Regions from separate parts of the Pseudomonas sp. MT3 genome, predicted to be linked through region 2. Evidence: predicted binding sites of a transcription regulator. Region 2 holds the regulator's gene; the other holds the start of a gene.

Region 1 (4,380 bases), on a different contig from region 2:
GACGGCATCGAGCCGGCCCAGCCGGGTGTCGTCGGTCCGCTGAAGCAGATCGAAGCGGTCAAGGCCAAGGGCTTCCCGGTCGCCTACGTCGGTGACGTGGTCGGCACCGGTTCGTCCCGTAAATCCGCCACCAACTCGGTGCTGTGGTTCTTCGGCGACGACATCCCCTACGTTCCGAACAAGCGCGCTGGCGGCTTCTGCTTCGGCACCAAGATCGCCCCGATCTTCTACAACACCATGGAAGATGCCGGTGCCCTGCCGATCGAATTCGACTGCACCAACCTGGCCATGGGCGACGTCATCGACGTGTACCCGTACGAAGGCAAGGTCGTGCGTCATGACAGCGGCGAAGTGGTCACCACCTTCGAGCTGAAGACCCCGGTTCTGCTGGACGAAGTCCGCGCCGGCGGCCGTATCCCGCTGATCGTTGGCCGCGGCCTGACCGAGAAGGCCCGCGCCGAGCTGGGCCTGGCTCCATCCGACCTGTTCAAGAAGCCGGAAGCACCGACCGACAGCGGCAAGGGCTTCACCCTCGCGCAGAAGATGGTTGGCCGCGCCTGTGGTCTGGCCGAAGGCCAGGGCGTACGTCCGGGCACCTACTGCGAACCGAAGATGACCACCGTCGGTTCCCAGGACACCACCGGCCCGATGACCCGCGACGAGCTGAAAGACCTGGCTTGCCTGGGCTTCTCCGCCGACCTGGTGATGCAGTCCTTCTGCCACACCGCTGCTTATCCGAAGCCGATCGACGTCAAGACCCACCACACCCTGCCGGACTTCATGATGACCCGCGGCGGTGTCTCCCTGCGTCCGGGCGACGGCATCATCCACAGTTGGCTGAACCGCATGCTGCTGCCCGACACCGTCGGCACCGGCGGCGACTCGCACACCCGCTTCCCGATCGGCATCAGCTTCCCGGCCGGCTCCGGCCTGGTAGCCTTCGCCGCAGCCACTGGCGTCATGCCGCTGGACATGCCCGAATCGGTTCTGGTGCGCTTCAAGGGCAAGCTGCAACCGGGCATCACCCTGCGTGACCTGGTCCATGCGATCCCCTACTACGCCATCCAGGCTGGCCTGCTGACCGTCGAGAAGAAAGGCAAGAAGAACATCTTCTCCGGCCGCATCCTCGAGATCGAAGGTCTGAACGACCTGACCGTCGAGCAAGCCTTCGAGCTGTCCGACGCCTCCGCCGAGCGTTCGGCTGCCGGTTGCACCATCAAGCTGCCGGAAGAGGCCATCGCCGAGTACCTGAAGTCCAACATCACCCTGCTGCGCTGGATGATCGGCGAAGGCTATGGCGACGCCCGCACCCTGGAGCGCCGCGCGCAAGCGATGGAAGCCTGGCTGGCCAACCCGCAACTGCTGGCTGCCGACCAGGACGCCGAGTACGCCGCGGTCATCGAGATCGACCTGGCCGACGTCAAGGAGCCGGTACTCTGCGCTCCGAACGATCCGGACGACGCCCGTCTGCTGTCCAGCGTCGAAGGCCGCAAGATCGATGAAGTCTTCATCGGTTCCTGCATGACCAACATCGGTCACTTCCGCGCTGCCGGCAAGCTGCTGGACAAGGTCAAGGGTGGCATTCCGACCCGTCTGTGGCTGGCTCCGCCGACCAAGATGGACGCCCACCAGCTGACCGAGGAAGGCTACTACGGCATCTACGGCAAGGCTGGCGCACGCATGGAAATGCCGGGCTGCTCGCTGTGCATGGGTAACCAGGCTCGCGTACAGACCGGTTCGACCGTGGTTTCCACTTCGACCCGTAACTTCCCGAACCGCCTGGGCGATGCCACCGACGTGTTCCTGGCATCCGCCGAGCTGGCCGCTGTCGCTTCGATCATCGGCAAGCTGCCGACCGTCGAGGAGTACATGGCCTATGCGAAGGACATCGACAGCATGTCTGCCGATATCTACCGCTACCTGAGCTTCGACCAGATCGCCGAGTTCCGCGAAGCCGCAGCCAACGCGAAGATCCCGGCCGTCCAGGTCTGAGACGCCTAGCGTGATGAAAAGCCCCGCCTCGTGCGGGGCTTTTCTTTTGTGCTTGCCCGAAAGGCGCGGCCTGAACCGCTGCTCACGATGGGCCTAATACTTATTGACCGTTGCGGCGACGGCCTGTGCGTCTAAGGTGTCTGCAGGCCCTGCCGATATCCGTGCTCAGGTGCCCTTGATGGAACCCTCCAGAGGTGCGCTCCCTTCCTCTGCGCCCCGCCCTGTGGCGGGGCTTCTTTTTTCCACCGTCGCTGGCACACCCCTTGCTGTACGCCCACCAACAGGCAACCCAACGACGGGTCCTGAAAGATGACAGCATCGCCTTCCCGCCCATCGAGGGCCAGTGGAACGGTGTCTTTTGCCTTCAGAGGTGGAGATGATCGACAGCACACGCAGCCGTACGGACAGCCTGGCCTGGGTCGCCGGCTCCGATGCGCCGGAAAAGAGCGTACTCAACCTGGGCTTCATGGCCCTCACCGACGCCGCGTCCCTGGTGGTCGCCGCCACCCAAGGCTTCGCCCAGCCCTACGGCCTGACCCTCAACCTGCAACGGCAGAGTTCCTGGGCCGGCCTGCGCGACCGCCTGCTCAGCGGCGAACTGGACGCGGCGCAGGGGCTCTACGGCCTGATCTACGGCATGCAACTCGGCCTGGGTGGCACCCCCGCCATCGACATGGCAGTGCTCATGGGGCTGTGCCAGAACGGCCAATCGATCAATCTTTCCGCACCGCTGATGCGCGACGGCGTGACCTGCGCTGAAGCACTGCGCCAGCACGCGCGCCACAACGGTGCACTGCTGACCCTGGCGCACACCTTCCCCACCGGCACCCACGCCCTTTGGCTGTATTACTGGCTGGCCGCCCACGGCATCCACCCGCTGCGCGATGTGCGCTCGCTGGTGGTGCCACCGGCGCAGATGGTGGAGCACCTGAAAGCCGGGCGCATCGACGGCTTCTGCGCCGGCGGCCCCTGGGGCGCGCTGGCGGTGGACGAAGGCCTGGGCTTCACCCTGGCGACCAGCCAGCAGATCTGGCCGGACCACCCGGAAAAAGTCCTGGGCACCACCCGCGCCTTCGTCGAGCAATACCCCAATACGGCTCGCGCCCTGGTGATGAGCATTCTCGACGCCAGTCGCTTCATCGAGGCCAGCGAGGACAACCTGCGCAGCGTGGCGCGACTGATCAGCGGCCACGACTACGTCGACGCACCGCTCTCCAGCATCGAGCCACGCCTGCTCGGCCGCTACCAGGATGGCCTCGGCCACGCCTGGCAGGACGCCCATCCGCTGCGTTTCCACGACGCAGGCCGAACGAATTTCCCCTGGCTGTCCGACGGCCTGTGGTTCATGACCCAGTTCCGCCGCTGGGGGCTGCTGCGTGAAGACGTCGACTATCCAGGCATCGCCCGCCAGGTCCAGCAACTCGACCTGTACCGCGAAGCCGCCGAAGCCGTTGGCGTAACAGTGCCGGATACCGGCATGCGCCGCTCGACGCTGATCGACGGACGCACCTGGGACGGCAGCGATCCCGCCGGCTATGCCCGCGGTTTCGAACTCAATGCCCTGACGGAGCGAGGTTGAGCATGCTGCGCGTCCTGCTGATCAACGACACCCCGAAGAAGGTCGGGCGCCTCAAGGCCGCACTGCTGGAATCCGGCTTCGACGTGGTCGACGAATCCGGCCTCACCGTGGACCTGGCACAGCGCGTGGAAGCCCTGTGCCCGGACGTGATCCTCATCGACACCGAATCTCCCGGCCGCGACGTGCTGGAACAGGTAGTGCTGGTCAGCCGCGACCAGCCGCGCCCCATCGTCATGTTCACCGACGAGCACGACCCGCAGGTGATGCGCCAGGCCATTCGTTCCGGGGTCAGCGCCTATATCGTCGAAGGCATCCAGGCGCAGCGCCTGCAACCGATCCTCGACGTCGCGATGGCCCGCTTCGAGAGCGACCAGGCGCTGCGTGCGCAGTTGCAAGCCCGCGAGCAGCAACTGGCCGAACGCAAGCGCATCGAACTGGCCAAGGGGCTGCTGATGAAGATGAAGGGCTGCGCCGAGGAAGAGGCCTACACCCTGATGCGCCGGCAGGCGATGGGGCGCCAGCAGAAGCTGGTGCAGGTAGCCGAGCAGATCATCTCAATGCACGAAATGCTCGGGCACTGATCGGCCATCTGCCAGCGGCGGCATCCCGCAATCAGAACGCCAGCCGCCCTGCTGGCCCCCGCCTTCGCGGTCACTGCGTATCCTCCCCGCGTCGCGCGATACGTCGCGCGGCCATCCTCGCTTCCATTGCATGACCTTGGAAGTCCGCAGTGCGACCCGCCGGCTAGGTACCTGCCGGTCGCGCCCGAACCCTTCGAGAGCGAGACAGCATGATCGACCTTTCCACCT
Region 2 (4,380 bases):
GATTTCGAGGGCGGGCATCGCGAGGGGCTGTCCTTTGTTGTGTGTTGCTACTAGCTCAGGTCGCGGTGGCGAATCTGCACGTTGGTGAGGCTTTCCTTGAGGGCCTTGCCGATGCGTTCGGCCAGGTAGGTCGAGCGATGCTGGCCACCGGTACAGCCGATGGCGATGGTGACATAGGCCCGGTTGCTCGCGGCGAAGCGCGGCAGCCACTTGTTCAGGTAGCCGAGGATATCCTGGTACATCTCCTCGACGTCGGGTTGCGCGGCCAGGTACTCCTGGACATCCGCGTCGAGCCCGGTGTGTTCGCGCAGCTCGGGCTTCCAGTACGGATTGGGCAGGCAGCGCACGTCGAACACCAGGTCGGCGTCCACCGGCATGCCGCGCTTGAAGCCGAAGGACTCGACGAGGAAGGCGGTACCCAGTTCGGGTTTGTTCAAGAGGCGCAGCTTGAGCACGTCGCGCAGCTGATAGAGGTTCAGGTTCGTGGTGTTGAGCTTGAGATCGGCCAGGTCGGCGATCGGCGCCAGCAGGTACGCCTCGTCTGCGATGGCTTCGGCCAGCGAGCGACTGTCGCTGGTCAGCGGGTGGCGCCGGCGCGTCTCGGAGAAGCGCTTGAGCAGCGTCTCGTCATCGGCATCGAGGTACAGCACGTCGCACTGGATGTGCTTGTCGCGGGCTTCCTGCAGCAACTCGGGGAAGCGCTGCAGCTGGCTGGGCAGGTTGCGCGCGTCGATGGAGACGGCGACCTGCGGGTGCAGCAGTTCGGTGTGCAGCAACGCACGTTGCGCCAGGTCCGGGAGGAGGCTGGCGGGCAGGTTGTCGATGCAGTAGAAACCGTTGTCCTCGAGCACGTTGAGTGCGGTGCTCTTGCCCGAGCCGGACCGTCCGCTGATGATGATCAGGCGCATGATCAGTGGCCGTTCTGGAAGTCCACGACGATCCGGTACAGCTCTTCGCCGTTGGCGGCGTGGCGCAGGCGGTCACGGACGTCGGAACGGTCGAGCATGGAAGCAATCTGCCGAAGCAGCTCCAGATGCTCTTCGGTGGCGGCTTCCGGCACCAGCAGGACGAACAGCAGATCGACCGGCGCGCCGTCGAGGGCGTCGAAGTCGACCGGGGCGTCCAGGTGCAGGATCGCGCTGATGGGGGACTGGCAGCCGGGGAGGCGGCAGTGCGGAATGGCGATGCCATTGCCGAATCCGGTGGAGCCCAGGCGTTCCCGAGCCACCAGGTTTTCGAAGATGTCTTGCGCATCGAAACCTGGTAGCTCGCGAGCTACCAGGTTTGCGATTTGTTCAAGGACGCGTTTTTTACTGCCGCCCGGCACGTTCACCAGGGAACGGCCGGGGGTCAGGATTTGCTCGAGTCGAATCATAGGGAAGGGTTAACGGACGCCAACACCCTGCTGGCGTTCGAGGTATTTTTCCTTGTGCTTGATCAGTTGGCGGTCGAGCTTGTCGGTGAGCAGGTCGATGGCTGCGTACATGTCTTCATGTTCGGCACAGGCCACCACCTCACCCCCTGCGATATGCAGGGTGGCTTCGATTTTCTGCTTCAGTTTCTCGACCTCCATGATGACCTGAACATTGGTGATCTTGTCGAAGTGGCGCTCCAGTCGTCCGAGTTTTTCGACGACATAGTCGCGCAGGGCGTCGGTCACATCCAGTTGATGTCCACTGATGTTGACTTGCATACCGCTTTCTCCTTATTGCCCGTGTATAAGTGGCAGGTTAGGTGGCCTGCCGCCGGAACACTTTGGCGTGGATCAACGTCATACCAGTCGCTTGCGTTCGCTGGAGGGAGCAATCCCCAAGGACTCCCGGTACTTGGCGACGGTGCGACGTGCCACTTGAATGCCCTGTGCTTCCAGTAAACCAGCGATCTTGCTGTCACTCAATGGCTTTTTCGGACTTTCCGCCGCGACCAGTTTCTTGATGATGGCGCGGATCGCGGTGGACGAGCATTCGCCGCCCTCGGCGGTGCTGACGTGGCTGGAGAAGAAGTACTTCAGCTCGAAGATGCCACGCGGGGTATGCATGAATTTCTGCGTGGTGACGCGCGAGATGGTCGACTCGTGCATGCCCACGGCTTCGGCGATGTCGTGCAGGACCAGGGGCTTCATCGCCTCCTCGCCGTATTCGAGGAAACCGCGCTGGTGTTCGACGATCTGGGTCGCCACCTTCATCAGCGTCTCGTTGCGGCTCTGCAGGCTCTTGATGAACCAGCGCGCTTCCTGCAACTGGTTGCGCATGAAGGTGTTGTCGGCGCTGGAATCCGCCCGGCGCACCAGGCCGGCGTACTGCGAGTTGACCCGCAGGCGCGGCACGGCTTCCTGGTTCAGCTCTACCAGCCAGCGGTCGTTGTGTTTCCGGACGATGACATCCGGCACCACGTATTCGGCTTCGCCGGACTCGATCTGCGAGCCGGGACGCGGGTGCAGCGACTGGATCAGCTCGATGGTCTCGCGCAACTCGTCTTCCTTGAGCTTCATGCGCCGCATCAGTTGGCTGTAGTCGCGGCTGCCGAGCAGGTCGAGATGATCGGAGACCAGCTTCAGGGCCTCGGTCAGCAGGTAGGTCTTGGCCGGCAACTGGCGCAGTTGCAGCAACAGGCATTCGCGCAGGTTGCGTGCGCCGACGCCGGCGGGTTCGAGTTGCTGCACGCGGCGCAGGACGACTTCCACCTCGTCCATCTCCACGCCCAGTTCCGGGTCGATGGAGGCGAGGATGTCGTCGAGGGACTCTTCGAGATAACCGTCGTCGTTGATGCCGTCGATGATACTCAGGGCGATCAGGCGGTCGGTGTCGGACATCGGCGCCAGGTTGACCTGCCAGAGCAGGTGGCTCTGCAGGCTTTCGCCAGCGGAGGTGCGGGCGGTGAAGTCCCACTCGTCATCGTCGCTGCTGGGCAGGCTGCTGGCGCTGGTCTGGTAGATGTCTTCCCAGGCGGTATCGACCGGCAGCTCGTTAGGGATGCGCTCGGCCCACTGGTCCTCGTCGAGGCTGTCGACGCTGGGGGTAGTGTTTTCCTGGAAGCTGTCCTGCGAGTTGCTGCTGGCGCCCTGGGCGGCGGAGTCGTCGCCGTCGGCCATTGGGTCGCTGTTGTCGTAGTCGTCGCCGTCTTCCTGACGTTCCAGCATCGGGTTGGACTCCAGGGCTTCCTGGATTTCCTGTTGCAGGTCCAGCGTGGAGAGCTGGAGCAGTCGGATGGCCTGTTGCAGCTGCGGAGTCATCGTCAGCTGCTGGCCCATCTTGAGGACGAGCGATGGTTTCATGGCTGGAACTAGGCACCTTGTTCGCTGGCGCAGCAAGCGCCATATCCACGACTACGGACGCCTGGGCGCCGCGAGGAAGCAAATTATATGCCTGAGTCTGGACGCTTTGCCTAGGGTCTGTCGACCTTTCGTTACAACCTGAGTATCGGGCAGGCTCGAGACGGCAGAATGCACGGCGCCGGACACAGGTCCGGGCCGTCGTGGAACGGGGCGAGGCGCCGCCGGAAGGGCGGCTTCCGGGTCAGAGACGGAACTCGTGGCCCAGATAGACTTCCTTCACCAGGTCGTTGGCGAGGATGGTCTCGGAGCTGCCCTCGGCGATCAGTTGGCCGTCGTTGACGATGTAGGCGGTTTCGCAGATATCCAGCGTCTCGCGGACGTTGTGATCGGTGATCAGCACACCGATGCCCTTGGCCTTGAGGTGATGGATGATCTGCTTGATGTCGCCCACGGAGATCGGGTCGACGCCGGCGAAGGGTTCGTCCAGCAGGATGAACTTCGGTGCGCTGGCCAGGGCGCGGGCGATTTCCACGCGGCGCCGCTCGCCGCCGGACAGGCTCATGCCGAGGTTGTCGCGGATGTGGTGGATGTGGAACTCCTCGAGCAGGCTTTCCAGTGCTTCCTGGCGACCGGCGCGATCCAGGTCGCTGCGTGTTTCGAGGATCGCGCTGATATTGTTGGCCACCGACAGCTTGCGGAAGATCGAGGCTTCCTGCGGCAGGTAGCCGATGCCGGCACGGGCGCGGCCATGCATGGGCAGGTGGGTGACGTCCTGGTCGTCGATGCGTACCACGCCCTGGTCGGCGCGGACCAGGCCGACGATCATGTAGAAGCAGGTAGTCTTGCCCGCTCCGTTGGGGCCGAGCAGGCCGACGATCTGTCCGCTGTCGATACTCATGCTGACGTCGCGGACCACTTGCCGGCTTTTGTAGCTCTTGGCGAGGTGCTGGGCGGTGAGCGTGGCCATTACTGCGCTTGATCCTGCTTTTTCTTGGGCTGGATGACCATGTCGATACGCGGGCGCGGCGTGGTCACCTGGGTACCGGTGGCGCGGCCTGCGTTGACGATCTGGCGCTGGGTGTCATAGACGATCTTTTCGCCTTCGA

The links. Region 2 encodes sigma-54, which starts transcription at its own class of promoters, with help from an activator protein. Its sites were predicted from a motif close to ANTGGCATNNANNTTGCTNT; they were not measured.
Region 1: a site for sigma-54 is predicted at 2,243-2,262, ahead of ACYCAX_RS21080 (CmpA/NrtA family ABC transporter substrate-binding protein). Genes of this name have one in related genera too.

Annotation. Positions count from the first base shown of each region.
Region 1 is NZ_JBTVPY010000023.1:32,604-36,983, forward strand. Features, by position in the region: gene acnB (bifunctional aconitate hydratase 2/2-methylisocitrate dehydratase) at 1-1,992, shown strand, start outside; gene ACYCAX_RS21080 (CmpA/NrtA family ABC transporter substrate-binding protein) at 2,369-3,571, shown strand; gene ACYCAX_RS21085 (ANTAR domain-containing response regulator) at 3,574-4,152, shown strand; gene ACYCAX_RS21090 (polysaccharide lyase family 7 protein) at 4,362-4,380, shown strand, end outside.
Region 2 is NZ_JBTVPY010000007.1:74,553-78,932, forward strand. Features, by position in the region: gene ACYCAX_RS09220 (HPr family phosphocarrier protein) at 1-18, opposite strand, end outside; gene rapZ (RNase adapter RapZ) at 51-908, opposite strand; gene ptsN (PTS IIA-like nitrogen regulatory protein PtsN) at 911-1,375, opposite strand; gene hpf (ribosome hibernation-promoting factor, HPF/YfiA family) at 1,385-1,693, opposite strand; gene ACYCAX_RS09240 (RNA polymerase factor sigma-54) at 1,772-3,274, opposite strand; gene lptB (LPS export ABC transporter ATP-binding protein) at 3,516-4,241, opposite strand; gene lptA (lipopolysaccharide transport periplasmic protein LptA) at 4,241-4,380, opposite strand, start outside.